4 regions of the Kitasatospora sp. NPDC058048 genome follow, and region 4 is predicted to be linked to each of the others. Evidence: riboswitches for the same ligand, from Rfam matches in the RefSeq annotation. Region 4 holds a riboswitch; each other region holds the start of a gene.
The links. A riboswitch is a leader RNA that binds a small molecule or an ion and turns the genes downstream of it on or off. The one in region 4 is predicted to bind cobalamin.
Positions count from the first base shown of each region.

Region 1 (6,197 bases), on a different contig from region 4:
GCGGCCTCCAACTCCGTGGCCATGTCGGCGAGTCGGAACTGCAGGGCCTGGGCGTGCAGCAGCCTGGCGCCGAACGCCTCGCGATCCGCCAGGTGGCGGGTGGCCCGCTCCAGCGCGTGTTGTGCGCCGCCGAGGGAGCAGGCGGCGATGCCGAGCCGGCCGCCGTTCAGCCCGTTCATCGCGATCCGGAAGCCCTCGCCCTCCGCGCCGAGGAGGCGGTCGGCGGGCAACCGGACCCCGTCCAGCAGTACCTGGCGGGTCGGCTGGGCGTTCCAGCCCATCTTCTTCTCGTCGGGCCCGAAGGCGACCCCCGGGTCGTCGCGCTCGACGACGAACGCGGAGATCCCGTCCGGCCCGGGGGCACCGGTCCGGGCCAGCACCACGTACACCTGCGAGGCTCCCGCACCGGAGATGAACTGCTTGACGCCGTCCAGCACCCAGTGGTCGCCGTCGCGCACGGCCCGAGTGGCGATCGCGGCCGCGTCGGAGCCGGCACCGGGCTCGGTCAGGCAGTAGCTGCCCAGGTGCTCGGCCGTGCAGAGCGCGGACAGCCAGCGAGCGCGCTGCGCCTGCGTGCCGTAGCGGTCGAGCATCCAGGCGACCATGTTATGGATGGACAGGTAGGCGGCGATGGACGGGCAGCCGGTGGCGAGTGCCTCGAAGGCCACCACGCCGTCCAGCCGGGAGAGTTCGGAGCCGCCCGCGCCCTCCCGGACGTACACGCCGGCCAGACCCAGGTCGGCTGCCTTGCGCAGCACGTCCACCGGGAAGTGCTTGGCCTGGTCCCACTCCACGGCGTGCGGCGCGAGGTACTCCTCGGCGAAGGCCCGGGTGGTCCGGGCGATGGCGCGCTGGTCCTCGGTGAGGTCGTGCATCGCGCTCATCCCATCGTCGGCATGGTGAAGCTCGCGCCCTCCTTGACCCCGGAGGGCCAGCGCGAGGTGACGGTGCGGGTGCGGGTGTAGAAGCGGATCGCGTCCGGCCCGTGCTGGTTGAGGTCCCCGAAGCCGGAGCGCTTCCAGCCGCCGAAGGTGTGGTACGCGATCGGCACCGGGATCGGCACGTTGACCCCGACCATGCCGGTGTTCACCCGGCGGGCGAAGTCCCGGGCGGTGTCGCCGTCCCGGGTGTAGATGGCCACGCCGTTGCCGAACTCGTGCTCACTGGGCAGCCGCAGCGCCTCCTCGTAGTCGGCGGCACGCACCACGGTCAGCACCGGGCCGAAGATCTCCTCCCGGTAGATCCGCATGCCGGGCGTGACCCGGTCGAAGAGGGTGGCGCCCAGGAAGTAGCCGTCCTCGTTCCCCTCCAGGCGGAAGTCCCTTCCGTCCACGACGAGTTCGGCGCCCTCCTCGACCCCGAAGTCCAGGTAGCCGCGGACCCGGTCCAGCGCGTCACGGCCCACCAGCGGGCCGAAGTCGGCCGCCGGGTCGTCCGAGCGCCCGACCTTGAGCGCGCCGATCCGCTCGACCAGCTTCGCCACCAGGGCGTCCGCGGTCTCCTCCCCCACCGGGACGGCCACCGAGATCGCCATGCACCGCTCGCCGGCCGATCCGTACCCGGCGCCGACCAGCGCGTCGGCCGCCTGGTCGAGGTCGGCGTCCGGCATCACGATCATGTGGTTCTTGGCGCCGCCGAAGCACTGCGCCCGCTTCCCGTGCGCGGCGGCGGTGGCGTACACGTACTGGGCGACCGGTGTGGAGCCGACGAAGCCGAGGGCCTGCACCCGCGGGTCCTCCAGCAGGGTGTCCACGGCCTCCTTGCCGCCGTTGACCACGTTGAGCACGCCCGGCGGCAGCCCGGCCTCCAGGAACAGCTCGGCCAGCCGCAGCGGCACCGAGGGATCGCGCTCCGAGGGCTTGAGCACAAAGGCGTTTCCGCAGGCCAGCGCGGGCGCTGCCTTCCAGAGCGGGATCATCGCCGGGAAGTTGAACGGCGTGATGCCCGCGACCACGCCGAGCGGCTGGCGCATCGAGTAGACGTCGATGCCGGTGCCCGCGTTGTCGCTGAACTCGCCCTTCAGCAGGTGCGGGATCCCGGCGGCGAACTCCACGACCTCCAGCCCGCGTTGGAGGTCGTTATGGGCGTCGGCCACGGTCTTGCCGTGCTCGGCGGAGAGCAGCCGGGCCAGCTCCTCCTTCTCCTGCTCGACCAGCTGCAGGAAGCGCAACAGGACGCGGGCCCGCCGCTGCGGGTTCCAGGCGGCCCACGCGGGCTGGGCCTGCGCGGCGTCGGCGATCACCGCCTCGACCTCGGCGCGGCTCGCCAGGGGCACCCGGGCCTGCACCCGGCCGGTGTTGGGGTCGTACACGTCGCCGAAGCGACCGGAGGTGCCGACGGTGGGCTTTCCGGCGATGAAGTGGGTCAGTTCTCGGACCATCGGTTCCTTCTCTCGACAGGGGTGGGGAGAGGAGGAATGGAGGCCGCCGCCGACGGGCGGGCGCACGGTGATGCGGCCCCGCAGCGTCACGGTGGCGGTGGCATGACGTACCGTCAGAGCAGGTGGGCTCCGACAGCCGTCGGCACAGGACAGCCAGGAGCAGCGGAACGGGAGCAGCCCGGAGTCATGCGTGTCGTCTCCATCCTCGTGGAAAACACGGATCACCCGCGGCCGGTATCCTGACTCCCGGATCACCGCACGCCCTCAGGCCTTCCCGGCTGGCTGCCAGTGGCTGTCATCTGCGAGGACGGACTCCCCGGTCACAGTGGCGGGACCGTGCCGGACTCACACCGGCTTCCCTGACACCGCGGACCTGTCATCGACCATATAGTTGGACGTCCTAGTAAGTCCAGGGATTCGTGCTCGCGTCGCACCACCGTGATCTCGCCACGCCGAGCTCTCCCCGGCCTCGTTCCGGGGCCTGGCACCCAGGACCCGAAGCAGACCGGCCTGCAAACGGGGCCTGGGCGAGTGCCATCCCGATCTACTGCAACAGCTCGTCCGAGCCGGCAGCCCGCAACACCCGATGCTCGCTGCTGAAGCAGACGTGCGACGAGGGGGATGCCGGCACTTCCCCGGGCCGGATCATCGGCACCAGCACGGTCGCGACGCTCGCCGGACTCCAGGACCGGGATCCTGTCCTGAAGTCCGGTGGCAGGCGCGGCTTCGGGAGCACCCCGCGGCCCCGACGGGGGTGGCCCGGGGCAGCTGGGTTCAGACCCGGGCGGGGTGGGTGAGGGTGTGCCAGGCGGCGTAGCCGCCGAGGAGGTCGGAGATCTCGGTGTGGCCGTGGTGGCGCAGCAGGCTGGCGGCGATGGAGGAGCGGTGGCCGCTGGCGCAGTGGACGACGAGGGGGCGGTCGGTGGGGATCTCGTCGAGGCGGCCGGGGAGTTCGGTCAGGGGGATGTGCAGGGATTCTTCGATGGAGCCCGTTTCGCGCTCGCCGCAGGTGCGCACGTCCAGGACGGTGGGGGGCTGCTCGTCGGCGAGCGCGGTGCGGAGCCGGTCAGCGGTGAGGCGGCCGGCGGGGGTGACCTCGTCGGCGAGGGCGGGCAGGGCGTTGCCGGGGTTGCGCAGGTAGCCGGCGATGTGGTCGAAGCCGATGCGGGCGAGGCGGGTGATGACCTCGCCCTCGCGGTCCTGCGGGGCGATGATCGCGATGCTGCTGTCGGGGGTGAGGACGGTGCCGGCCTGTTCGGCGAAGCGGCCGTCGACGGGGACGTTGATGGCGCCGCGGATGTGTCCCGCGCCGAACTCCTGGGGGCTGCGGGCGTCGAGGACGACGGCGCCTGCGTAACGGGCCTCCTTGAAGCCTTCGGGGCACAGGGGGCGGGCTGCGTTCGTGGGATCCAGCAGCGGGCGGTCCTGCCGGTTGAGGGCGGCGTCGTGGCCGAAGTAGGCGGGGGCGGTGGACTGGCCGGCGGTGACGATGCGGACGAAGGTGTCCTGGTCCATGGGCCGGCAGGCGTAGTTGGTCAGTCGCTGCGCCCCGATGGTGGACTGGCGGTCGGCGGAGAGGTTCTTGCCGCAAGCCGAGCCGGCACCGTGGGCGGGGAAGACGAGGGTCTCGTCGGGCAGGCCCATCAGCTTGCGGTGGACGCTGTCGTAGAGCATCGCGCCGAGTTCCTCGGCGGTGACGCCGGCCGAGGCGAGCAGGTCGGGACGGCCGACATCACCGATGAACAGGGCGTCGCCGGTGAGCACACCGTACGGGACGGTGTCGTCGGGCTGCTCGAAGACCAGGATGCTGATCGACTCGGGCGTGTGGCCGGGGGTTTCGAGGACCTGGACGGTGACGTCGCCGAGTTCGATCCGCTCTCCGTCGGTGAGCTTGCGGATGGGGTACTCGGTCTCGGCGCGGTGACCGTACCCGATCCAGGCGCCGGTGCGGGCGGCGAGTTCGAGGTGGCCGGCCAGGAAGTCGGCGTGGAAGTGGGTGTTGATGACGCCGACGACGGTCAGGCCACGCGCCATGGCGTCGGCGAGGTACTCGTCGACGTCCCGGCGGGGGTCGACGATCACGGCCTGGCCGGTGCGTTCGTCGGCGATCAGGTAGGAGGCCTGGGAGAGGCAGTCGAGGTAGTACTGGCTGAAGATCACGGGGTTGTCTCCTCCGGGTCGGGCCTTGGCCTTCTCCTGGTTGGCGAAGCCGGATTCCTGGGCGCCACAGCGCCATCGTGATACCCCCCTCGGTATATTTCCGAGCATACGGCTTCGGGAGCCGATACGGGCGGGGGTATGTCCGAACGATTTCGATAATACCCCCGGGGGTACTATGGTGAAGCCATCGAGGGGGTCGGCCACCGCCGCCGAGCCGATACGGGCGGGGCCGAGGACGCACCGGCCACGCCGCCGTACCGGGCCGTCGGGCCCGTACGGACGCCCGCGCCGCCCCCGACCCACCGGACCACTGCGATCCGGTCTGCACCACTGGAGACACCGCATGCCTTTGCTGCCGCACGCCCACGGGGCCGCTCCCCACGAAGACCGCGCCCGCGGACACCGCACCCCCGGGCGGACCACCCCCACCGAGGCCCACGAACTCGCCCGCACCGGCGCCGCCGTGCTGCTCGACGTCCGGGAGGCCGCCGAGTTCACCGCCGGGCACGCCCCCGGCGCGCTGCACCAGCCGCTGATCGGCCTGGTCGCCGGTGTCCCGCTGCCGCCCGCGGCGGCCGGCCGGACCGTACTGGCGATCTGCCGCTCCGGCCACCGCTCCCAGCGCGCCGCGGAGCTGCTCGCCGAGCGCGGCGTCGAGGTGCTGAACGTGGCCGGCGGCATGAACGCCTGGGCCCTGTCCGGGCTCCCGGTCACCACGCCCGACGGAAGCGCCGGGCACGTGATATGACCACGCTGCTCCTGGCACTCGCCGCCGGCGCGGTGGTCGGCCTCGCCCTGGGCGGGCTGGGCGGCGGCGGCAGCATGCTCGCCGTCCCCGCCCTGGTCTACCTGCTGGGTTTCAGCCCGGCACTGGCCACGACCGCCAGCCTGGTGATCGTCGCCGCGACCTCGCTGACCGGCCTGATCGCCCACGCCCGGGCGGGCCGGGTCCGCTGGCGCACCGGCGCCCTGTTCGCCGCCGCCGGACTGCCCCTCGCCGCGGCCACCGGGGCGCTGTCCGCCCACCTGCCGGGCGCGCTGCTGACCGGCGCCTTCGCGGTACTGGCGGCGCTCGCGGCCTTCCGGATGCTGAGGCCGCCCAAGGCCGGAGCGGCGGAACGTTCCGCCGCAGGACTCGGCCGCTCCACGGCCGCCGGCGCCGGGCTCGGCGCCGTCACCGGACTGCTCGGCGTCGGCGGCGGCTTCCTCGCCGTACCGGCCCTGGTCTCGGTGCTCGCCTTCACCATGGCCGAGGCGGTCGGCACCAGCCTGCTGGTCATCACCGCCAACTCGCTCGCCGCCCTGCTGCCCCGCCTGGGCGCGACCGGCGCGATCGACTGGGCCGTGGCCGCGCCCTTCACCGGGGCCGCGATCCTCGGCGCCTGGGACGGCAAGCGGCTGGCCGACAAGCTCAGCGGGAGCACCCTTCGGAAGGCCTTCGCCGTCGCCCTGCTCGCCGTCGCCGCGCTGATGCTGATCACCACGCTGGCCTGATTCACCACGCCGGGCCGATCAGCACACCGGGCCGACCACCGCAGCGGGCCGGCCACCGCGCCGCCGCGGCGGGCCGACGCCCAACCCCCCGATCCCCCATCCCCCAGCCACACCCCCTTCCCGAGAGGACCCCGCATCCCCATGACCACGCCGCTGACCGTCG
Region 1 covers NZ_JBHVRT010000014.1:136,795-142,991, reverse strand. The annotation lists gene ACFVVA_RS17190 (acyl-CoA dehydrogenase family protein) at 1-884, opposite strand, end outside; gene ACFVVA_RS17185 (CoA-acylating methylmalonate-semialdehyde dehydrogenase) at 881-2,380, opposite strand; cobalamin riboswitch at 2,592-2,783, opposite strand; gene ACFVVA_RS17180 (rhodanese-like domain-containing protein) at 3,155-4,540, opposite strand; gene ACFVVA_RS17175 (rhodanese-like domain-containing protein) at 4,884-5,288, shown strand; gene ACFVVA_RS17170 (sulfite exporter TauE/SafE family protein) at 5,285-6,034, shown strand; gene ACFVVA_RS17165 (rhodanese-like domain-containing protein) at 6,176-6,197, shown strand, end outside.
Region 1: another riboswitch for cobalamin. It lies ahead of ACFVVA_RS17185 (CoA-acylating methylmalonate-semialdehyde dehydrogenase); the one in region 4 lies ahead of ACFVVA_RS04985 (cobalamin biosynthesis protein).

Region 2 (8,781 bases), on a different contig from region 4:
GCGGACGGGGTCGTCGCCGGCGCCGCGCAGCCGGGCCGCGCCGAGCGCCAGCAGGCAGCCGGCGGCGGCGCCCAGCACGGCGACGTACGGGCCGACGCTCGCGGCGCTGGCGCCGAGCACGATCGCGATCACGACGGCGAAGGAGGCGCCGGTGCTGACGCCGAGCAGGCCGGGCTCGGCCAGCGGGTTGCGGGCGGCGGCCTGCAGCACGGTGCCGGCCACGCCGAGCGCGAGCCCGACCGCGAGGGCCACGGCGGTCCGCGGGACGCGCAGGTGGAAGACGGTGAACCGGGAGTCGGAGTCGCCGTCACCGAGCAGGGTGGCGAACGCCCGTGACGGCCCCACGTCTCCCGCGCCGAGCAGCAGGCTCGCCAGCACGGCGAGCAGCAGTATCGCGCCGGCGGGCAGCAGTCCGCGCAGCAGGAGTGATCGGAATGTCACACCGGGCCTCCCCGTCAGGGCCTTACGTATGGTTAGGCTAACCTCAGAAAAACGGTTCGTCCGTAAACTACCATTCCTCGGAGAACACCCATGCTTGGCACCCGCTTTACCAAGACCCTGCTCGGAACGGCCGTCGTCGGCGCCCTCGCCCTGGGCCTGACCGCGTGCGGCTCCTCGGGTTCCGGCAGCTCCGCGGGTGGCTCCGACTCCTCCTCCACCGCCGCCAAGGGCGGCAAGCGCAGCATCGACACCGCCTTCGGCGCCGTGGAGGTCCCGGCCGAGGCCAAGAAGGTCGTCGCCCTCAACGACACCTCGCTGGACACCGCCCTCTCGCTCGGCGTCACCCCGGTGGGCACCAGCGCCAGCCGCGGCGGCACCACCGCCCCCGCCTACCTGAAGGCCGACGCCGTCCCGCTGGTCGCCACAGTCAAGGAGCCCAACATCGAGGCCATCCTCAAGGCCGGCCCCGACCTCATCCTGGCCTCCTCGGGCATCGAGAAGTCCCAGTACGAGAAGCTCTCCGCGGTGGCGCCGACCATCGTCCCCAAGGCCGGCGACTGGCGCTCGGTGCTCGCCGTGTACGGCGACGCCCTCGGCCGCAAGGACGACCTGACCGCCAAGCTGGACGCGCTGGACAAGCGCGCCGCCAAGGCCGGCGAGGGCAGGACCGGCAGCGCCGTCGTGATGCGCTGGATGCCCAACGGGCCGATCGTGATGAACACCACCAACATGCCCGGCGACCTGCTGAAGAAGGCCGGCGCCGGCACCATGCCGATCGCCGACGGCCTGGGCGCCCAGCCCCACTCGGACCCGCTGTCCCTGGAGAACCTCAACAAGGCCGACGCCGACCGGGTGTTCGTCGCCACCCTGAACGCCGAGGGCGAGAAGGCCCTGGAGACCGCCCGCAAGCAGGAGGCGTTCACCCGCCTCAAGGCCGTCGGCACCAACCAGCTCATGGGCGTCGACGGCCAGGTGTGGAGCAGCAGCTCCGGCCCGATCGCGGCGGAGAAGGTCGTCGAGGACATCGAGAAGGCCTTCGGCGCGAAGTAGCCGCCCCGGCCGGGGAATTACCCCCCCCCGAGCATTCCGAAGGGCCGCCGTCGCAGCGAATGCGGTGACGGCCCTTCCGGCGGTTCCCACCGGCGGCGCGGGCCGGCGGCGACGCGTTGTGGACAACGGACCCCCGGGCAGCTGCCCGGGGGTCCGCCGTCATGCCTCCAGGACCAGCCGCAGGAGTTCGCGCAGCGACCCGCGCTGCTCGGTGTCGAGCCGGGCCAGCGGGTCGCCGGCGAAGGGCATGCGGGCGCGCAGATCCGCGGCGACCTCGCGGCCGGCGGCGGTGGCGGCGACGTGCTTGACGCGACGGTCGGCGGGGTCGACGCTGCGCTCGACCAGGCCGCGGGACTCCAGGCGGTCGACGATCACCGTCACATTGGACGGCTCCGCGTGCAGCCGCTCGGCGATCCGGCGCGTCGGGACCGGAACCTCGGCGGCGAGCAGCGCCTTGGCCTGCAGCGCGGTCAGGTCGTGGGCCGCCGCGGCCGCCTCGGACTCCCGGCCGTAGCGGCGGTTGACGGCCGCGAAGAGTCCGACGATCTCCTGGGTGAGGTCATCCGATGGGTGGGACATGACCACCAGACTATCCAGGTGCTTGACAAAGTGAAATGTCAGCCCACATAGTTATGAATCATATTGGTTATGATCCATAAGCACTGGGAGTCCAGCGAGATGAGCGACCGGACCGTCCTGATCACCGGCACCTCCTCCGGCATCGGCCTGGCCACCGCCGTCGCCGCCGCCGCCCGCGCCGGCTGGCACGTCATCGCCACCATGCGCAACACCGCCAAGGCCGGCCCGCTGCTGGCGGCCGCCGAGGAAGCCGGGGTCACCGTCGACCTCCGGACGCTCGACGTCACCGACCCCGCGTCGGTCGAAGCCTGCCTGGCCGGCGTCGACCGGCTGGACGCGCTGGTCAACAACGCCGGCGCCGGCCACATCGGCACCCTGGAGCAGGAGAGCGTCGACGACGTCCGCGCCGTCATGGAGGTCAACTTCTTCGGGGTGCTGCACGTCACGAAGGCCGCCCTGCCCCTGCTGCGGGCGAGCAAGGGCCGCGTGCTGACCGTGACCAGCGTCGGCGGCGTGGTCGGCCAGCCCTTCAACGAGGCCTACTGCGCCGCCAAGTTCGCGGTCGAGGGCTACATGGAGTCCCTCGCCCCGGTCGCGGCCACCGCCGGTGTGTCCGTCAGCGTCGTCGAGCCGGGCGCGGTGGCCAGCGAGTTCGTCGGCAACGTGGGCCTGACGGACGACGCGACCGAACAGGCCGGGCCGTACGCCCCGGCCCTGGCCGCCTACCTGGACCGCACCCGCGGCGCCTTCGCCAACGCCCAGGCGCCCGAGGACGTGGCCGCCGGGATCCTCGACCTGCTCGCCGCCGAACGACCCGCCTTCCGGATGCTCACCTCCGACGCCGCCCGGGCCTTCGCCGGGGTCAAGCTCAAGGACCTCGACGGCTCGGCCGTCCAGGGCCTCACCTCCGGCTGGGTCGCCTAGCCGATCACCGGGCAGGAGGCCCGCGAGCGGCACGATGGCCGGGACCGGGGTGGGCGCGGCAAGGCTGCCGCGCCCACCCCGGCCGCCGTCAGCCGGCGAGTTCCTCGCGCAGCAGGCGGGCCGCGGCGACCAGGCTCTCCAGCGAGGCCCGGGTCTCCGGCCAGCCGCGGGTCTTCAGCCCGCAGTCCGGATTGACCCAGAGCCGCTCCGCCGGGATCGCCGCCAGGCCCGCGCGCAACAACGAGACGGCCTCGTCGGTGCTGGGGACGCGCGGGGAGTGGATGTCCCAGACGCCGGGGCCGACCTCGCGCGGATAGCCCGCCCCGGCCAGCTCGCCGGCCACCTCCATGTGGGAACGGGTGGCCTCCAACGAGATCACGTCCGCGTCGAGTTCGTCGATCGCCGTCATGATCGCGCCGAACTCGGCGTAGCACATGTGGGTGTGGATCTGGGTGTCCGCGCGGACACCGGAGGTGGCGAGGCGGAAGGCCTCGGTGGCCCACGCCAGGTACGCCGGGCGGGCGGCGGCCCGCAGCGGGAGGGTCTCGCGCAGCGCCGGCTCGTCGACCTGCACGACGGCGGCGCCGACCGCCTCCAGGTCGACGACCTCCTCGCGCAGGGCGAGGGCCACCTGCCGGGCGGTGTCGGCGAGCGGCTGGTCGTCGCGGACGAAGGACCAGGCGAGCATGGTGACCGGGCCGGTCAGCATGCCCTTGACCGGGCGGTCGGTCAGGCCCTGCGCGTAGCCGAACCAGTCGGTGGTCATCGGATGCGGACGGGAGATGTCCCCGGCCAGCACCGGCGGGCGCACGTACCGGGTGCCGTACGACTGGACCCAGCCGTGCCGGGTGGCGAGGTAGCCGGTGAGCTGCTCGGCGAAGTACTGGACCATGTCATTGCGCTCGGGCTCGCCGTGCACCAGGACGTCCAGCCCGGCTTTCTCCTGGTAGGCGACGACCTCGCGGACCTCCGCCTCCATCCGCTCCCGGTAGGCCGGGGCGTCGATCCGACCTGCCGTCAGATCGGCGCGGGCGGTGCGCAGTTCGGTGGTCTGCGGGAAGGAGCCGATGGTGGTGGTCGGCAGCAGCGGCAGCCCGAGCCGGGCGTGCTGGGCCTCGGCCCGTACGGGGTAGGGCTGGGCGCGCCGGGTGTCGTCGACGGTGACGGCGGCGGCGCGGGCGCGCACCGCCGGGTCGCGGGTGATCGGGGAGTTGGCGCGGGAGGCGAGGCCGGCGCGGTTGGCGGCGAGCTCGGCGGTGATCGCGCCGGTGCCCTCGCGCAGGCCCCGGGCGAGCAGTGCCGCCTCGCCGGCCTTCTGCCGGGCGAAGGCCAGCCAGCGGGCGATCTGCGGGTCGATGTCGCGCTCCGCGGCGGCGTCGATCGGCACATGCAGCAGCGAGCAGGACGGCGCCACGTCGACGGTGCCGGCGAGGCCCAGCAGGGTCGCCAGGGTCGCCAGCGACTTCTCCAGGTCGTTGATCCAGATGTTGCGCCCGTCGATCACCCCCGCCACCAGCCGCTTGCCGGGCAGGCCGCCGGCGGCGGCGAGGTCCTCCAGGTTGGCGGCGGCCGGGCCGGTGAAGTCCAGCGCCAGGCCCTCGACCGGGGCCTTGGCCAGCACCGGCAGCGCCTCGCCGAGCCGGTCGAAGTAGCTCGCGACCAGCAGCTTGGGCCGCTCGGTGAGACCGCCCAGCTCGCGGTAGGCGCGGGCGGCCGCGTTCAGCTCGGCCGGGGTGCGGTCCTGCACCAGCGCGGGCTCGTCCAGCTGCACCCACGCGGCGCCGGCGGCACGCAACTCGGCCAGCAGCCGGGCGTAGACGGGCAGCAGCCGGTCCAGCAGGGTGATCGGCTGGAAGTCGGCGGTCACCCCGGGCGCCGGCTTGGCGAGCAGCAGGTAGGTCACCGGGCCGACCAGCACCGGCCGGGCGGCGTGGCCGAGCAGCAGCGCCTCGCGCAGCTCGCCGACCGCCTTGGCCGGGTTCGCGGCGAACACCGTGTCCGGGCCCAACTCCGGCACCAGGTAGTGGTAGTTGGTGTCGAACCACTTGGTCATCTCCAACGGGGCGACGTCCTGGTTGCCGCGCGCCATCGCGAAGTACCCGTCCAGCGGGTCGGTGTCGACCGCCTCCCGGTGCCGCGGCGGGATCGCACCGACCGCCACGGTGGTGTCCAGCACGTGGTCGTAGAGCGAGAAGTCGCCGGTCGGCACCTCTTCGACGCCGGAGTCGGCGAGCTGCTGCCAGTTCGTCCGACGCAGGTCGGCGGCGGTCGCCAGCAGCGCCTCGGCCGCTACCGCGCCGTTCCAGTACCCCTCGATCGCCTTCTTCAATTCACGGCCCCGGCCCTGGCGGGGGTAGCCGTGGGCGGTGGCGACGCTCGCCGCGGCTGCGGACTTCGTGGTCAAGGGACTCTCCTTCGCGAGTCTGGATCCTCAAGTGCCCGGTGACGGCACGAGGACGCGAAGGGATGACGGACCGGACCGACGACCGCACCCGTGCGCGGCTCCGCCCGATATGGTCGCCGACCCGCCCACGAGGTCACCGGATGGCCGGGCGCGAACGCTCGCGCACGGGCAGTGGCAGGTCTTCGGACTCGCGGGCACACCCACCTCGGCCGAAACCGGGGCGGACACCTACTGGCCGTCGCTTCCCAGACCCGTCCCGGGTCCAGTGCGTATGACGGCGGTCGTTCCCACTCACCGCTGCGGGGCAGTCCCGGACTGGCCAGTTGAAAGGCGTCACCGGGTTCCCTCTTACGACACCCTGCCTGGCGGACAGGGCGAACCAGCTGCACCGCCAGCTTAGGGGCAAACCGTCGGCGTCGAGGCGGAAATCTCGCAAGGCGTCCGCGTGCTGAGACGCGGGCTCCGCGCCCGCTCCCGGGCGGCGCACCCGGGAGCGGGCGGCGCACCCGGGAGCGGGCGGCAGAATGGCTCCCATGCGGCACATCTTCGTCATCGGCATCGGCGCGGGCGACCCCGACCACCTCACCCTGCAGGCGGTCAAGGCGATCGGTCGCACCGACGTCTTCTTCATCCTCGACAAGAGCGAGGAACGGCAGGACCTGATCGGGCTGCGCCGCCGGATGCTGGCCGACCACGGACGGCCCGGGCACCGCGTGGTCGCGGCGCCGGACGCCGAACGGGACCGCGCCACCCCGGCGTACGCGGCCGCCGTGGACGACTGGCGCGTCCGCCGCGCCGATCTGGTCGAACGGCTGGTCGCCGAGCACCTCGGCCCGGGCGAGAACGGCGCCTTCCTGGTCTGGGGCGACCCCGCCCTCTACGACAGCGTCATCGCCGTGGTGGACGACGTGTCGAACCGGGGCGGCGTGCCCTTCGCGTACGAGGTGATCCCGGGCATCAGCAGCGTCTCCGCGCTCGCCGCCCGGCACCGCACCACGCTGACGCGGGTCGGCCGGCCGGTGCAGATCACCACCGGCCGCCGCCTCGCCGAGGGGTTCCCCGAGGGGGTGGACGACGTGGTGGTGATGCTCGACGGCCGGGCCGCCTTCGCCGGGATCGACCCCGAGGGGCTGGAGATCCACTACGGCGCCTACCTCGGCACCCCCGACGAGGTGCTCGTCTCCGGTCCGCTCGCCGAGGCCGCCCCGCGCATCCGCGAGCTGCGTGAGCGGGCCCGGGAGCGCAAGGGCTGGATCATGGACACCTACCTGCTGCGACGCTCGGACGGCGGCTCCGACGCCTGACGGACGGCCGGCACGCGGTCGGCGCGCACTCACGCGCCGCTCTCCCTCAGCATGGTGATGATGGCGGAGAAGTCCCGCCCGGCGTCCTCGCCGGAGCACCGGCCTGTCACGGCCCGCCGCATCGGGCGGCGGCCTCAGTCCAGGAGCTTCGCCACCACCCGGTCGAGCGCGCGGAGGTCCTCCGGCGGCAGCGCGAGCAGCGCGTCCGGCGGCGTGGCGAGGATCCCGGTGGCGAGCGCGGCCTTCGCCTCGCCCTCCTCGGTGAGGTGGACCAGCTTGGAGCGCCGGTCCGCCGGGTTGGTGATGCGCTCGGCGAGCCCGCGCCGCACCAGGTCGTCCACGATGACGCTGGTGTACGGCGGGTCGGCGGTCAGCCGCTCGGCCAGCTCCCGCAGGGTGATCGGGCCGGCGGCGAGCCGGCGCAGCGCCCTGACCCGGCTGAAGCTCATGCCGAGGGCTTCGGCGACGGTCCTGCGGCGGTCGTGGCGCTCCAGCACGAGCGCGTACATCCCCTGCCAGACCCGGGCCGCCGTCGCGGCGTCCGTCCCGCTCCCCTCCGGGTGCCCACCGGTGTCGAGGCGCTCCATCAGGCGTCCACCGTCTCCTTCGTCTCCGTGCTTCCCTCGGCCGACTCCTCGGCGGCGAGCCGCCGCGCCGTGCGCTCGGCCGTCGCCCGGGCCCAGCGGCCGGAAGTGAGCGTACCGGTGACCAGCACGGCGACGCCGCAGCCGGCGATGATCCACCATGCCGTCCGGGCCGCCCCGGTGAAGGCCGCCGGGTTCGCGAGGGCGCTGCCGGCCATCAGGGCGCCGGTGACCGCGACGCCCAGGGACTGGCCGACCTGTCGGCTGGTGGAGGCCACCGCCGCCGCCACGCCGGCCTGCGAGCGGGGCATCCCGGAGACGGCGGTGTTGGTGATGGGCGCGTTGACCAGGCCGAAGCCGGTACCGAAGAGCAGGAAGGCGAGGACCAGCAGCCAGCTCGGCAGGTGCTCGGAGTAGCCGACCGCCTGGAGCACGGCGCTCGCGGTCAGCGCCGCCCCGGCCAGCAGCAGCGGCGTGCGCGGCCCCCGGGCGGCCACCATCCGGCCGGACAGCGGCGCGGTGAGCAGCGACATGACCGCCATCGGCAGCATGAAGAGTCCGGCGTGCAGCGGGTCGAGCCCGCGGACGTCCTGGAGGTACAGGGAGGTGAGGAAGAGGAAGCCGCCGAGGCCGGCGAAGGCGGCGACCGCGATGACGGTGGCGCCGGAGAAGGGCGCGGAGCGGAAGAACCGCAGATCGATCAGCGGGTCGGTGCGCCGGGGTTCGTACCGCAGCAGGCCCAGCAGCGCGCCGAGGGAGGCCGCCGTGCAGCCGAGCACCACGGGCGAGGTCCAGCCGCGCTCCGGCGACTCGATGATCGCGTAGGTGAGGGCGGCGAGCACCACGACGACCAGCAGCTGGCCGACCGGGTCCACCCGGCGGGTGCGGGCCGCCCGCGACTCCGGCACGTAGCGGGTGGTGAGGAAGAGGGCGGCCAGGCCGATCGGGACGTTGATCCAGAAGATCGCCCGCCAGCCGGCCGACTCCACCAGCGCCCCGCCGATGATCGGCCCGGCGGCCATGCTGATGCCCACCACGCCGCTCCAGACGCCGATCGCCCGGGCGCGCTGCCGGGAGTCGGTGAAGGTGTTGCTGATGATCGACATGGCGACGGGGTTGAGCATCGATCCGCCGACCGCCTGGAGCATCCGCGCGGCGATCAGCCAGCCGAGCCCGGGGGCCAGGCTGCACAGCAGGGAGGCCGCGGTGAACACCACCAGTCCGATCCGGAACACCCGGCGGCGGCCGATCCGGTCGGCGGTCGAGCCGGAGAGCATCAGCAGGCTCGCCAGCACCAGGGTGTAGGCGTCGACCGTCCACTGCAGGCCGGACACCGTGGTGTCCAGGTCGCGCCGGACGGCGGGCAGGGCCACGTTCAGGATGGTGTTGTCGAGGCTGACGATCAGCAGGCTCATGCAGCAGATGGCGAGCACGAGCCAGGGCCGCGGTCGAGCGGCATCGGGCATGACGAACGCTCCAGAGTTAGTTGTGTTGT
Region 2 covers NZ_JBHVRT010000005.1:120,579-129,359, forward strand. The annotation lists gene ACFVVA_RS07325 (iron ABC transporter permease) at 1-441, opposite strand, end outside; gene ACFVVA_RS07330 (ABC transporter substrate-binding protein) at 532-1,491, shown strand; gene ACFVVA_RS07335 (MarR family winged helix-turn-helix transcriptional regulator) at 1,651-2,070, opposite strand; gene ACFVVA_RS07340 (SDR family oxidoreductase) at 2,140-2,994, shown strand; gene metE (5-methyltetrahydropteroyltriglutamate--homocysteine S-methyltransferase) at 3,083-5,398, opposite strand; cobalamin riboswitch at 5,554-5,797, opposite strand; gene cobF (precorrin-6A synthase (deacetylating)) at 5,932-6,702, shown strand; gene ACFVVA_RS07355 (MarR family transcriptional regulator) at 6,837-7,289, opposite strand; gene ACFVVA_RS07360 (MFS transporter) at 7,289-8,752, opposite strand.
Region 2: another riboswitch for cobalamin. It lies ahead of metE (5-methyltetrahydropteroyltriglutamate--homocysteine S-methyltransferase); the one in region 4 lies ahead of ACFVVA_RS04985 (cobalamin biosynthesis protein).

Region 3 (6,304 bases), on a different contig from region 4:
TCTGCGCGGGCGGCGACATCGTCGCCATCCACCGGGCTGCCACCGGCGGCGATCCGGGCGCCGTCGAGGAGTTCTGGCGAGACGAGTACCGCCTCAACGCCCGGATCGCCCGCTACCCCAAGCCCTACGTCGCGCTCATGGGCGGCATCGTGATGGGCGGCGGGGTCGGCGTCTCCGCCCACGGCAGCGTCCGGATCGTCACCGAGACCACGCGCGTCGCCCTCCCGGAGGCCGGCATCGGCTTCGTCCCCGACGTCGGCGGCACCTACCTGCTCGCCCTCGCCCCCGGGGAGCTCGGTACCCACCTCGCCCTCACCGCGGGTTCCGTCGGTGCCGCCGACGCCCTGCTGTGCGGGCTCGCCGACCACTTCGTCCCCGCTGAACGACTGCCCGCCCTGCTGGACGACCTGGCCGAACTGCCCGTCCACGACGCCCTCGAACGGAACGTCGAGCCCGCGCCGACCGGTGCGCTGGCCGACCGACGCGGGTGGATCGACAGCTGCTACGCGGCCGGAACCGTGGAGGAGATCCTGGACCGGCTGCGGGAGAGCGGCGAACCCGAGGCGAAGAAGGCCGTCGACCGGATCGCCGCCAACTCCCCGACCGCCGTGAAGGCGACGCTCGCCGCGCTGCGCCGGGCCCGGGCACTCGGCCCGCTGGAGGCCGTCCTCGACCAGGAGTACCGCACCTCCTGTGCGGCGCTCGCCACGCCGGACCTCGCCGAGGGCATCCGGGCCCAGGTGATCGACAAGGACCGTTCGCCACGATGGCGTCCGGAGACGCTGAGCGCCGTCGAACCCGCCACCGTGGCCCGCTACTTCGCCCCGCTCGGCGAGCGCGAACTCGGCCTTGCCACCACAACCCCCCTGGAGCGCTGGTGACCCTCACCATCGGATTCATCGGACTGGGCAACATGGGCGGCCCGATGGCCGCCAACCTTGTCGAGGCCGGACATCAGGTGACCGGCTACGACCTCGCGCCGGAGGCGCTGCGGCAAGCGGAGACGGCCGGCGTCCGCCCGGCGGCCTCCGCCGCCGCGGCGGCCCGACAGGCCGACGTCGTCATCAGCATGCTGCCGGCCGGCCGCCACGTCCTGGCCGCCTACGCGGAGCTGCTGCCGTCAGCCCGTCCGGGCACCCTCTTCGTGGACTGCTCCACGATCGACGTCGCCGACGCCAGGGAGGCGCACGACCTGGCCGTACGTGCCGGGCAGCGCGCGGTGGACGCACCGGTCTCCGGTGGGGTGGTCGGCGCGACGGCTGCGAGCCTGACCTTCATGGTCGGCGCCGAAAAGGCCGAATTCGCCGCGGTCAAGCCCGTGTTGGCGGTCATGGGGCGCAAGGTGGTGCACTGCGGCGCGGCCGGTGCCGGCCAGGCGGCGAAGATCTGCAACAACATGATCCTCGGCATCTCGATGATCGCGGTCAGCGAGGCCTTCGTGCTCGGCGAGAGCCTCGGGCTCAGCCACCAGGCGTTGTTCGACGTGGCCTCCACCGCCTCCGGGCAGTGCTGGGCGCTCACCAGCAACTGTCCCGTCCCCGGGCCGGTGCCGGCCAGCCCGGCCAACCGCGACTACGCCGCCGGGTTCGCCGCCGCCCTGATGGCCAAGGACCTCGGACTGGCCGCCGGCGCGGCCGAAGCCGCGGGCCTGCCCACGGAACTCGGGCGCAAGGCAGCGCAGTTGTACGCGGACTTCGCGTCGTCCGAAGGCTCGGGCCTGGACTTCTCGGCGATCATCACCACCTTCGGGAAGGACACCGCATGACGTAGGAGACGATCCTGGTCGAACGCAAGGGCCGGGTCGGGCTGATCACGCTCGACCGCCCGAAGGCGCTCGACGCGCTGAACACCCAGCTGATGAACGAGGTGGTCGCGGCCGCGGCCACCTTCGACCGCGCCCCGGAGATCGGCTGTCTGGTGGTCACCGGTTCGGAGAAGGCCTTCGCGGCCGGCGCGGACATCAAGGAGATGCAGTCCCTCGAGTTCGTCGACGCCTGCCTCGGCGACTGGTTCGCCGCCCGGGACCGTTTCGCCGCCCTGCGCAAGCCCGTGGTGGCGGCCGTCGCGGGCTACGCGCTGGGCGGCGGTTGCGAGTTGGTGATGATGTGCGACGTCCTGGTGGCGGCGGACACCGCGGCGCGCGTGGCATCGGGGTCCGGGCCCGGGATCCCTTGACCCGCTGTTCGGGCATCGTCATGATGGGCCGTCATGTTGTGACTCCGCCGCTGGGGGAAGTCCGGTTCGAATCCGGCGCTGACCCGCAACGGTAGGCCGCCGACCCCGCGTCGGCGGCGAGCCCGAGTACCCGTCGGCGGAGGTGTGTCACCCCTCCTCCCGTCGTGGTCTGCGGGCCGGAGCCCGCTGGCCCCTCGGCGCTCGCCGACGCCTTCCGGGCCCCTGCGCCCAGGCCCGGAAAGGCATCCCATGCCCGCTGTTCGCCGCTCCCTCGGTCTGCTCGCGATACCCGCCCTCACGCTCGCCACCGCACTCCCGGCGGCCACCGCCGCCCACGCTGCTCCCGCCACCTCGACGTCGTCGCCGACGGTCCGTCCCGACGCCGCCGCGGGTGGCTGGCTGGCCCGCCAGCTCGTCGACGGCGACCACTTCGAGTCCGTCTTCAACGGGACCGCCTACCCCGACCAGGGCCTGACCATCGATGCCGTGCTGGCCTTCGCCGCGTCGCACAGCGCCGACGAGGCCGCCGCGAAGGCCACCGCCTGGCTGGCGAAGCCCGAGATCATCGGCGGCTACCTCGGCGACGGCACCACCGAGGCCTACGCGGGCGTGACCGCCAAGCTGCTGCTCGCCGTCGAGGTGCGCGGCGGGAACCCGACGGCCTTCGGCGGGGTCGACCTGCCGGCCCGGCTGCGCTCGCTGCAGACCGCCGAAGGCCGCTTCTCCGACCGCTCGCAGTGGGGCGACTACAGCAATGCCTTCGGCCAGTCGCTGGCCCTGATCGCCCTGCACCGCACGCCCGGTGACGCCCCGGCGGCGGCCGTGGACTACCTCGCCAACAGCCAGTGCGCGGACGGGGGCTTCCCCGTCTCCTTCGGCCAGGCCGCCTGCACCAGCGACCCGGACGCCACCGCCCTGGCCGCCCAGGCCCTCGCCGCCACCGGCCGCACCGCCAAGGCGAACGCGGGCCTCGGCTGGCTCACCGCCCACCAGAACGCCGACGGCGGGTTCGCGGCTGCCGGGTCGACCACCTCCAACGCCAACAGCACGGGCCTGGCCACCCAGGCGCTGCTCTCCGGTGGACGCCTCGGCTCCGGTCTCAAGGGCTGGGGCCGGCTGGTGAAGTTCCAGCAGGGCTGCGCCGCCGACCCGGCGCTCCGCGGCGCCGTCGCCTACGACGCCTCCGGCTTCAACGCGGGCAACGGCGCCCGGGCCACCGCGCAGGCCGTCCTCGGCCTCGCGGGTACCCCGCTGGCCACGCTCTCCGCCGCCGGGGCCCGCCCGGACGCGCCCACCCTGGCCTGCCCGACCCCGGCCACGCGCTGAACACACCTGACACCAGGAGGATTTCACCGATGACCGACACCTTCACGGCGGGCCGCCCGGCCCGCCGTACGCTCGGCTCGATCGCCGCGGCCGCCGCCCTCACCGCCGGACTGCTCGGCGTCTCCGCCGTCCAGGCCCCGCAGGCGCAGGCGGCCGCTTGCAGCGGGACCACCGGAGTCACCGTCGTGGTCGACTTCACCGCCGTCGGCGGCGGCGTCCAGACCGGCTGCGCGCCCGGTGACCCGGCCAGCGGCCTGGCCGCGCTCACCGGCGCCGGATTCTCGTACGCCTTCCATCCGCGCTACCCGGGCTTCGTCTGCACCATCAACGCCCTGCCGACGACCTGCACCAACCCCACCGGCAGCGCCTACTGGTCGTACTGGCACGCCCAGCACGGCGGCCCCTGGTCGTACAGCAGCCTCGGTGCGGGCAGCTACAACCCGGCACCCGGAGACGTCGAGGGCTGGTCCTTCGGCGCCGGCGCGCAGCCGGGCATCACCGCCCCCTGACCCGTCTGCCCGTACACGTCGACGCCCCGGCCTCCCCGATGAGGGAGGCCGGGGCGCAGGGGTCAGGCGTGGGGTGCCCGCCGGCGCCGGACGAGGTGGTCGTACAGCACGGTCAGCCCGCCCAGCCCCGCCAGCAGGCCCACCACACCCACGTAGCAGCCTGCCACCCATCGGGAAGCACCGATCGGAACCCGTCCCCCTGCTCCGTGAAGCCGACGGGCGATCGCCCGCCGAGACCATGATCCTCCTCCGCCCGGCCACTCACCGGACCGGTCGCGGGAGCCGCCGTCGCGGCGGTCCCGGCGCTCGGTACGCTCGGCCGTACGGATCCCAGGCGCCACCGTCGGCGCGGAGGCGTTCCTGGCGAGGAGGTACCCGCCGCGGACACCGGGGGATCGCTCCCTCGAAGGTGGACCGTTTCTCGTGGTGATCCCGCAGCAGAAGTCCGACGGCCCGGCGGAGGCCGGCCGGTCGCCCGGCGGCCTGGTGATCGAACGGGCGTGCCGCACGGAGGAGGGGGCATGCCGCCACCTGTTGGTCTGGCGCTGCGGGCCCGGCTGGCGGCTGCTCGGCAGCGCCGTCCTCGGCGGTGGCCTCGGCGAACGGGAGTGGGTGGTGAACGCACAGGTCAGGCCGGGATACAGCCGGATGGACCCGGAGCAGCACCTGGCGGAGCTGGCTGCCGCGGAGCGGCTGCGGGGCGCCGGGGCGGGGCTGATGACCGCCGCCCAGGTGGACGACTTCACCTGGGCGTGCGACGGCGGGGCCTCGGCGGTGGTCACGACGGGGATCGGCGTGCCGATCTGGGCCGCCGAGCCCGAAACCGCCCCGGCCCACGCGTACGTGCCGGGCACGATCAACATCCTCGTCGTCGTCCCGGCGGCGGTGTCCGACGCGGGCCTGGTGAACCTGCTCGCCACGGCCACGGAGGCGAAGGTCCAGGCCCTGTTGGACGCCGGCTACGACTGCTCCGGAACGCCCTCCGACGCGGTGTGCGTCGCGGTGCGGCGCACCGGGGCGGGCGACGAGCCGGAGCCGTTCGGCGGCCCGCGCTCGCTGTGGGGCGCACGGGTGGCGCGCGCGGTCCACGCGGCCGTTCGCGCGGGGGCCGAGACGGACCGCGCGCGCCGGGCCCGGGGGCCCGCACCCGAACACGCACGGCCGATGCAGGACTGCCGCCGCAGCTTCGTCCTGTCGGTGGATCAGCTGCCGTAGCGCAGCGAGACGGTGTCGCCGAGGTGGACGGTGGTGGCCCGGGTGGCGGCGGTGGAGGCGGTGCCGTCGAGACTGACCTTCCAGGTGGAGGAGCCGCTGTTCGCGGTGCCGTTGAGCGCGGTGACGGTGCCGCCGCCGGTGGACGGGGTGACGGAGGTGACGCAGCCGCTCGGAGTGGCGGTGCCCGCCGCGTCAAGGACGTCGCCGAGGGTCGTGGTGGTGCCGGTGGGGGTGAGGGTGACGGCGCAGACCTTGAGGTTGCTGGTGCCGTCGTCGACGACCAGGGCGAGCTTCGCGGCCGTACCCGCGGTGAAGTCGCCGGTGGCGGCCCAGACGGGCTCGCCCGAGGTGGTCGGTGTCGGCGGGGTGGCGGTGAACCCGGCGCCGGCGACGGCGCGCAGGCCGTCGACGGAGGCGTAGGGGGACGGGGAGGTGTCGGTGGGCAGGTACTTGAAGCCGCCGCCGGGCTTGAACTGCTGGGCGATGAGGAAGTCGAGCGGGGTCTTGCCGGTACCGCTGGTGAAGTCGGTGCCCTGGGGGTTGATGCCGCAGGCGTTGAGGCCGGACACGGCCCAGCCGTTGGAGTCGGTGTTGACGCCGAACATGGCGTTGAAGGCGCCGGAGGAGGCGAGCTTGCCCTTGAGGAAGTTCTTCGCGGCCACGACCGCGGCGTCGGTGTTCGGGACGCCGCCGGCACACAGGGAGGCCATGGCGGCACCGGTCATGTCGATGTCGCTGCCCTGGGCGAGAGCCGTCGGGTCGCCGGCGGCCTTGCTGTAGTTCCAGCCGCCGTCGTTGTGCTGGTTGGCGCGCACGGCCGCGACCGAGGCGTTCAGCAGGGCCTGCGGGACGCGTTGGCCGCCGCTCCGGGTCTTGGCGCCGCCGAGGGCGAGCAGGCCGAAGACGGTCCCGTTGAAGTTCGCGGACGGGCCGTAGTAGCCGGGTTCGGCGGTCTGCCAGTAGGCGGCGAGGTCGGCCACGAGGTTGCGGGCCGGGCCGATCCGCGCGGGGTCGATGCCGGCCGCGTAGGAGTTGAGGATGCCGCGCTCGTAGTCGGTGACGACCGGCGAGGCGCTCGG
Region 3 covers NZ_JBHVRT010000014.1:143,449-149,752, forward strand. The annotation lists gene ACFVVA_RS17195 (enoyl-CoA hydratase/isomerase family protein) at 1-881, shown strand, start outside; gene mmsB (3-hydroxyisobutyrate dehydrogenase) at 878-1,765, shown strand; partial or broken gene ACFVVA_RS17205 (enoyl-CoA hydratase-related protein) at 1,777-2,169, shown strand; cobalamin riboswitch at 2,188-2,328, shown strand; gene ACFVVA_RS17210 (prenyltransferase/squalene oxidase repeat-containing protein) at 2,425-3,501, shown strand; gene ACFVVA_RS17215 (flagellar hook-length control protein FliK) at 3,531-4,010, shown strand; gene ACFVVA_RS17220 (adenosylcobinamide amidohydrolase) at 4,434-5,225, shown strand; gene ACFVVA_RS17225 (hypothetical protein) at 5,213-6,304, opposite strand, start outside.
Region 3: another riboswitch for cobalamin. It lies ahead of ACFVVA_RS17210 (prenyltransferase/squalene oxidase repeat-containing protein); the one in region 4 lies ahead of ACFVVA_RS04985 (cobalamin biosynthesis protein).

Region 4 (8,781 bases):
GTCCTAAGCGGGTGGGTTGCGGGGGGGGGGGGGGGGATCGGGCCGCGCGAGAAGTCGGACCGGCCGACTTCTCGCGCGCCTACGGCGGAATGGGGGAAACGTTCATTCGTGGGCAGGGGGGAAGCGCGCCGGAAAAACCGGCGCGGCCCGGCCGGAAACGCCCGCACGAGGAGGGGGGCGAGGGCGCGGCCGGTGGGTCTTGCGGGCCTCGCGGATCCCGCCGGACGAATCGGACGGATCGGATCGGACGGATCGGACGGATCGGACGGATCGGCTCGACGGGTCGACGGGTCGACGGGTCGACCCGGACCTCGACGGTGGGGCCGCGTTCCGATCCGCGGGGGCGGAAGCGGAGCACCGGCCGCGGCACGTCCGGGAGACGTGCCGGCAGGACCCGCCGGCGGCGCCCTACAGCAGCGGCGTGAGCCAGCGGCGGAGCAGTTCGGTGTACCGGTCGGGAGCGGTGTTCCAGAGGGTGGCGTGGTCGGCACCGGGGAAGGCCTGGAGGCTCACCACGTCGCGACGGGCGGCGGCCAGCTTCTCGGCGGTGCCGAAGGGCGCGATCCGGTCCTCGGGGCTGTGCAGGAGAAGGGTGGGCACCCGCAGGTCGGTGCCCTCGGCGATGCGGGCGAAGTCGGCGAGGTCGACGCCGGTGCGGCCCTCCGCGGCCAGCGCCCCGAGCTCGGCGGCGACGCCCTGGAAGCCGGCCCGGGCGGCGTCCCGGCGGGCGGAGACCGGGAGGTCGAGCACCGGCGAGTCGAGGATGAGGCCGCTGACGGCGTGCGGCCAGGCGGTGCGGGCCGCGGTCTGGAGGGCCGTGGTCGCGCCGACGGACCAGCCGTAGAGGATCACCTTGCCCGCGCCGCTGTCGAGCGCCAGCCGTACCGCCGCCTCGATGTCGCGCCACTCGGTCTCGCCGAAGTGGCTGAGCCCGTCCGGGGAGGCGGGGGCGCCCTGGTCGCCGCGGTAGGTGACGGCGAGGGTGGGCAGGCCGAGCCGGTCGAGGACGGGGAGCACCGGGAGGGTCTGCTGGCGGTCGGCCTCGGGGCCGTGCACCAGGATCACCCAGGTGCCGCGCTTGCCGTCGAGCCGCCAGGCGGGAAGGGCGCCGAGTTCGCCGTCGGCGGTGGTGTCGGTGAAGGGGAGGCCGAGTGCCTCGGTGGGGTCGCCGAGGAGGACCCGGGGGGTGAAGCGGACCTCGGTGCCGGGGGTGAGCGTGCCCCGGTCGGCGCGAAGCAGCCGGCGGGTGACGCCCCGCTCGTCGCTGTGCAGGACCTCCTCGACGACCGCGTGCCCACCGTCCGCCCACTCGACCGCCCAGCGGCCGGGGCGCAGGCTCTCGGGGCCGCGGGTGAAGGTGACCCGGCCGGGGGCGAGGCCGCGGACCAGGACCGGCCCGGACTCCGGGACGGCGGCCACCGGACGGACCGTCCGCTCGGAGGCCCGACGGCCGATCACCAGCACGGCGGCCCCGACCGCGGCGGCCGCCACGACGGCGGCGGTTCCCCAACGCATTTCGCTCCCCGCTCTGTTGCTCACGGACCGGACGGTGTTCGGGCACCAGTTCACCGGCGCTCCGTCCGCCCGGCCACCGGGCTGGGCCGTCCGGGTCACCCGGGCGGCGGCCCGGCGGCGCCGAGGAGGTGTCGGAAGCGGGCAATGAGGATGGTGGGGCGGGGCGGCGGCGGAGCCGGCGGTGCCCCGGTGGGAGGGGAGGTGGTGTTCCCGGTGGGAGGGACGTGGTGTTCCCGGTGGAGGGCGGCCCCGCGCCGGGCGATCCCCCGGCGCGTCGGCGGCGTCCGCGTGTGACCAACCCCTCCGTGACCTCGGTTGACTCCCGGTTCGGGCCCGTGATGGGATCCTGGGGCCAAACGGAGGCATGGAGAGGAAGCCGGTGGAATTCCGGCGCGGTCCCGCCACTGTCACCGGGGAGCACGCTCGGAACATCGCCACGGCGGCCGTCGACGGCCGCTGGAAGGCTCCGGGGGTGCGTTCGACCCGGAAGCCAGGAGACTCTCGCCCCCGTCACGTCGATCCAGGGCGCGGACCCTGAGTGAGGACACGCACGCGATGCAGGCTGCCCCGCCCCACCGGACTCCGAGCTGCCCTCCGCCGTGCCCCCGATGACCCCGCTCGGGCCCTCCTCCTCGCCGCGCCCGCTGGCCCGCGCCGCCGCGTTCGCGCTCGGCGCCGTCGCGGGCCATGCCGCCGACGCCCGCTTCGCCGACCCCCGCCGGGGCCATCCGGTGGCTGTCTTCGGCAGCGCCGCGACCCGCCTGGAGCGTCGGCTGTGGCGCGACGACCGCGGCGCGGGGGCCGGCTACACGGCGCTGTGCGTGGGCGCGGTCGCGGCGGGCGCGCTCGCCCTGGACCGTACGGTGGGCCGGCGTCCGCTGGGCCGGGCGGTGCTGGCGGCGGCCGCGACCTGGACGGTGCTCGGCGGCACCTCGCTGACCCGGGAGGCGCGCACCATCGGCCGCTCGCTGGCCGCGGGCGACCTCGCGGCCGCCCGGGAGCGGCTGCCGCACCTGTGCGGGCGGGACCCGAGCGCGCTGGACGGCCAGCAGATCGCCCGGGCGGTGGTCGAGTCGGTGGCCGAGAACACCGCCGACGCCGTGGTGAACGCGCTGACCTGGGGCGCCCTGGCCGGCACGCCCGGCCTGCTGGCCTTCCGCGCCGTGAACACCCTGGACGCGATGGTGGGTCACCGCTCGCCGCGCTACGCCCGGTTCGGCTGGGCCTCGGCCCGGCTGGACGACCTGGCGGGCTGGCCGGGCGCCCGGCTGACGGCGCTGCTGACGGTGGCCGCCGCGCCCGAGCCCCGTACGGCCTGGCGGGTCTGGCGGCGCGACGGCTCCGCGCACCCGAGCCCGAACGCGGGCCAGGCCGAGGCGGCGTTCGCCGGCGCGGTGGGCGTACGGCTGGGCGGGGCGCTGCGGTACGGCGAGCGGGTGGAGCACCGGCCCGTGCTGGGTGCGGAGCTGCGGCCGGTGACGGTGGACGACATCGAGCGCGCCTGTGCGCTCTCCCGGCGGGTGGGCGCACTGGCGCTGGGTACGACGGTCGCGGGGCACGTCCTGCTGCGGATGCTGCTGAGGAAGAGGGGACGGGCATGAGCAAGGCGCTGCTGGTCGCGGGGACGACCTCGGACGCGGGCAAGAGCGTGGTGACGGCCGGGATCTGCCGTTGGCTCGTCCGCCAGGGCGTGCGGGTCGCGCCGTTCAAGGCGCAGAACATGTCGCTCAACTCCTTCGTCACCGCCGACGGTGCCGAGATCGGCCGCGCCCAGGCGATGCAGGCGCAGGCCGCCCGGGTGGAGCCGGAGGCGGCGATGAACCCGGTGCTGCTCAAGCCGGGCGCGGACGGCCGCAGCCAGGTGGTGCTGCTCGGCAGGCCGGTGGCGGAGGTGGGCGCGCTGGACTACCGCGAGCGCAAGCCCGTCCTGCTGGAGCGTGCCCTGGAGTGCCTGGCGGACCTGCGCGGCCGCTACGACGTGGTGGTCTGCGAGGGCGCGGGCTCGCCCGCCGAGATCAACCTGCGCGACCGCGACATCGCCAACATGGGCCTGGCGACGGCCGCCGCCCTGCCGGTGGTGGTGGTCGGGGACATCGACCGCGGCGGGGTCTTCGCGGCGATGTACGGGACGCTGGCGCTGCTGTCGGCGGAGGACCAGCGGCACGTGGCCGGCTGGTTCGTCAACAAGTTCCGCGGTGACGCGCGGCTGCTCGCGCCCGGGCTGGAGATGCTGCACGGGCTGACCGGCCGTCCGGTGCTGGGCACGCTGCCGATGCTGCCCGGGCTCTGGCTGGACGCCGAGGACTCGCTGGACCTGTCGACGGTGGTGGACCGGGCGGACGGGCCCGGGCCGTACGGCGCGGACGTGCTGCGGGTGGCCGTGGTGCGCTTCCCGCGGCTGTCCAACTTCACCGACATGGACGCGCTCGCGCAGGAGCCGGGCGTGCTGGTGCGCTGGGCGACCCGCCCGGAGGAGCTGGCCGACGCCGACCTGGTGGTGCTGCCCGGGACCCGGGCCACCGTCGCCGACCTCGCCTGGCTGCGCGAGCGCGGTCTGGAGCCGGCGCTGCGGGCGCGGGCGGCGGCCGGGCTGCCGGTCCTCGGGGTCTGCGGCGGCTACCAGATGCTGGCGCGCTCGATCGTGGACGAGGTCGAGTCGAAGGCGGGGGCCGTCGAGGGCCTCGGCCTGCTGCCGACGCAGGTGCGGTTCGGCGCCGAGAAGGTGCTGGCGAGGCCGGTCGGCGAGGCGTTCGGGCAGCGGGTGGAGGGCTACGAGATCCACCACGGGGTGGTCACCGTCGAGGGCGGGGACACGTTCGTCTCCGACGGCCGGGGACGGAGTCTGGACGGCTGCCGGGTGGGCCCGGTCTGGGGCACGACCTGGCACGGCGCGCTGGAGAACGACGGGTTCCGCCGCGAACTCCTGCGCGAGGTCGCCGCGCTGTCGGGCCGGGCGTTCGTCCCGGCCCCGGACACCTCCTTCGCCGCGGCACGCGAGGCCCGGCTGGACCGGCTGGGCGACCTGATCGAGGAGCACGCCGACACCGACGCGCTGTGGAAGCTGATCGAGGGCGGGGTGCCGGCGGCCGGATCGCTGCCGTTCGTCCCGCCCGGGGCCCCTGGGAGTGACGCATGAGCCGGGTACGGCGGCAGTGCCGGGTACGGCAGCAGAGCCGAGCAGGATCACGGGACCAGGCAGGGTCACGCAACCGGGCAGGATCACCGAGCCGGGCAGGATCACAGGACCGGACAGTGCCGCGGGACCGGGCACGACAGGAGTGGGGTACGGCATGAGTGACGTCCGCTATCCGTTCACCGCGATCGTCGGCATGGCCGACCTGCGGCTCGGGCTGCTGCTGAACGCGGTCTCCCCGGCCGTGGGCGGCGTGCTGGTGCGCGGCGAGAAGGGCACCGCGAAGTCGACCATGGTGCGCGCGCTGGCCGGCCTGCTGCCGTCCATCGCCACCGTGGACGACTGCCGCTTCGCCTGCGACCCGGCCGCGCCCGACCCGCAGTGCCCGGACGGGCCGCACGTCTCCCCGCCCGCTTCCGAACGGCCGGCCCAGCTGGTCGAGTTGCCGGTCGGCGTGGCCGAGGACCGGATCGTCGGCTCGCTCGACCTGGAGCGGGCGCTGGCCGAGGGCGTCAAGGCGTACGAGCCCGGGCTGCTCGCCAGGGCGCACCGCGGCGTGCTCTACATCGACGAGGTGAACCTGCTCCAGGACCACGTGGTGGACCTGCTGCTGGACGCCGCCGCGATGGGCCGCTCCTACGTCGAGCGCGAGGGCGTTTCGGTGCGCCATGCGGCCCGGTTCCTGCTGGTGGGCACGATGAACCCGGAGGAGGGCGAGCTGCGGCCGCAGCTGCTCGACCGGTTCGGCCTGACCGTCGAGATCGCCGCCACCCGGGATCCGGCCGAGCGTGCCGAGGTGGTCCGCCGCCGGCTCGCCTACGACGCGGACCCGGCCGGCTTCGCCGAGCGGTTCGCCGAGGAGGAGCGGGCTCTCGCCGAACGCATCGTCGCGGCGCGGGAGTTGCTGCCCAAGGTCGAGCTGACCGATGTGGCGCTGCGTCAGATCACCGCCGTGTGCGCCGCGTTCGAGGTGGACGGGCTGCGCGCTGACATCGTGATGGCCCGCACGGCCGTCGCACTGGCGGCCTGGGACGGGCGCACCGAGGTGCAGGAGGAGGACGTCCGCAAGGCGGCGCAGCTGGCGCTGCCGCACCGGCGCCGCCGCAACCCCTTCGACGCGCCGGGGCTGGACGAGGAGCAGCTGGAGCGGACGCTGGAGGAGCACGCGCAGCAGGAGGAGCCGGAGCCCGAGGGCGACGGATCCGGCCCGGACGGCGACGGACCGGACGGCGACGGCGACGGCGACGGGCCGGAGGGCGGCCCGGACGGGGGCGGCCCCGACGGCGGCGGCGCGCCCGAGCCGTCCGACGGCGGCCCCGAGGGGTCCGCTCCCGAGCCGTCGGCCCCCGAGGCACCCTCCCCCGAGGGCCCCGAGGCGCCCGCGCAGCAGCCCGTACCCGCCCAACACCCCTCCCCCGCACGGGAGTCGGCTCCGGTCGCGGCCGGGGACCCGTACCGGACGCAGCTGTTCACCGTCAAGGGCACCGGGCACGGCGCCCAGGGCCGCCGCTCCCCCGCCGAGACCACCGGCGGGCACACCATCCGCGCCCGCCGCCCGCAGGGCGCACTCGGCCGGCTGCACCTGACCGCGACCCTCCAGGCCGCCGCGCCGCACCAGGCGGCGCGCGGGCGCAGCGGGCGGGCGCTGGTGGTGCACAAGGACGACTTCCGCGAACAGGTGCGCCAGGGGCGGGAGTCCAACCTGGTGCTGTTCGTGGTGGACGCCTCCGGGTCGATGGCCGCCCGGCAGCGGATGACCACCGTCAAGGGCGCGGTGCTGTCGCTGCTGATGGACGCCTACCAGCGCCGCGACAAGATCGGCATGATCACCTTCCGGGGCGCGGGTGCCGAGCTGGCGCTGCCGCCCACCTCCTCGGTGGAGGTCGGCGCGGCCCGGCTGGAGTCGCTGCCCACCGGCGGGCGGACCCCGCTGGCCGCCGGCCTGCTGCGCGCGCACGAGGTGCTGCGGGTCGAGCGGCTGCGCGACCCGAGCCGGCGCCCGCTGCTGGTCGTGGTGACCGACGGCCGGGCCACCGGCGGGCGGGACGCGCTCGCCCGCTCGCACCGCGCGGCCGCGCTGTTCGCGGCGCAGGGCACGGCAAGCGTGGTGCTGGACTGCGAGTCCGGCCCGGTCCGCCTGGGCCTGGCCCGCACCCTGGCCGGGCTGCTCGGCGGCACCGCCGTCGGCCTGGACGAGTTGCGCGCCGAGGGCGTGGCCTCGCTCGTCCGCGAGAGCCGGTCCGACAACCGTTCTGCGAACCGTGCAACCACCGCGATGCGAAAGGCGGCCTGAGCCGACATGCCCAAGGGTGTCCCCGAGAGCGTTCCCGACGACGGCCTGACGACCCGTCAGCGCCGCACACTGCCGATCACCGCCGTGCACACCGGCCCCGGCAAGGGCAAGTCCACGGCCGCGTTCGGCATGGCGCTGCGGGCCTGGAACCAGGGCTGGCCGGTCGGGGTGTTCCAGTTCGTGAAGTCCGCCAAGTGGAAGGTCGGCGAGGAGAACGCGCTTCGCGTGCTCGGCGCCTCCGGCGAGGGCGGCACCGTCGACTGGCACAAGATGGGCTCCGGCTGGTCCTGGATCCAGCGCTCCGCCGAGCAGGAGATGTCCAGCGAGGAGGCGGCCAAGGAGGGCTGGGAGCAGGTCAAGCGGGACCTCGCGGCCGAGACCTACCGCTTCTACGTGCTGGACGAGTTCACCTACCCGATGCACTGGGGGTGGGTCGACCCGGACGAGGTGGTGGCCGTGCTCAAGGACCGTCCGGGCAGCCAGCACGTCGTCATCACCGGCCGGTACGCGCCCGAGGCGCTGACCGGATTCGCCGACCTGGTCACCGAGATGACCAAGGTCAAGCACCCCATGGACGCCGGCCGCAAGGGCCAGCGCGGTATCGAGTGGTAGGCCGTTGAGCACCGTCCCCCGCCTCGTCGTCGCCGCGCCCTCCTCGGGCGCCGGCAAGACCACCGTCGCCACCGGCCTGATCGCGGCGCTCGCCGCGCGCGGGCTGGCGGTGTCGCCGCACAAGGTCGGCCCCGACTACATCGACCCGGGCTACCACGCGCTCGCCGCCGGTCGCCCGGGCCGCAACCTGGACGCCTTCCTGTGCGGGCCGGAGCGGATCGCACCGCTGTTCCTGCACGGCGCGGCGGGGGCGGACGTCGCGGTGGTCGAGGGGGTCATGGGCCTGTTCGACGGGGCCTCCGGGCGCGGGGAGCTGGCCTCCACCGCGCACGTCTCCAAGCTGCTGCGGGCGCCGGTGGTGCTGGTGGTGGACGGCTCCTCGCAGTCCCGCTCGGTCGCCGCGCTGGTGCACGGCTTCGCCTCCTGGGACCCGCAGGTGCGGCTCGCCGGAGTGATCCTCAACCGGGTCGCCTCCGACCGGCACGAGCAGCTCCTGCGCGAGGCCCTGGAGGAGGGCTCCGGCGTGCCGGTGCTGGGCGCGCTGCGCCGCTCCGCGGCGGTCGCCACGCCGTCCCGCCACCTCGGGCTGATCCCGGCGGTGGAGCGCTCGGCGGAGGCCCTGCGGGCGGTCGCCGACATGGGTGAACTGGTGGCCTCCTCGGTCGACCTGGACGCCCTGCTCGAACTCGCCCGGACGGCGCCGGACCTGGACGCCGAACCGTGGGACCCGTCGGCCGAGGTCACCCCGGTGGCCGGCCGGCCGCGGATCGCGGTGGCGGGCGGCGCGGCCTTCTCCTTCTCGTACGCGGAGAACGCCGAACTGCTCGGCGCGGCGGGCGCGGAGGTGGTCCCGTTCGACCCGCTGCACGCCTCGTCGCTGCCCGAGGGGACGGCCGGCCTGGTGATCGGCGGAGGCTTCCCGGAGCTCTACGTGCGCGAGTTGAGCGGCAACGCCGAACTTCGCGCCGCCATCGCCGGGTTCGCCGCCGCGGGCGGGCCGATCGCCGCCGAGTGCGCCGGACTGCTCTACCTGGGGCGGGAGTTGGACGGCCTGCCGATGTGCGGCGTGCTGGCCACCGACGCCCGGATGACCGAGCGGCTCACCCTCGGCTACCGGGAGGCGGTCGCCCTGCACGACTCCCCGCTGGGCCCGGCCGGCACCAGGCTGCGTGGCCACGAGTTCCACCGCACGGTCTGCGAACCCGGGGCGGGCGAACTCCCGGCCTGG
Region 4 covers NZ_JBHVRT010000003.1:264,677-273,457, reverse strand. The annotation lists gene ACFVVA_RS04990 (alpha/beta hydrolase) at 409-1,515, opposite strand; cobalamin riboswitch at 1,884-2,016, shown strand; gene ACFVVA_RS04985 (cobalamin biosynthesis protein) at 2,124-3,116, shown strand; gene ACFVVA_RS04980 (cobyric acid synthase) at 3,113-4,651, shown strand; gene ACFVVA_RS04975 (putative cobaltochelatase) at 4,806-6,941, shown strand; gene cobO (cob(I)yrinic acid a,c-diamide adenosyltransferase) at 6,948-7,553, shown strand; gene ACFVVA_RS04965 (cobyrinate a,c-diamide synthase) at 7,558-8,781, shown strand, end outside.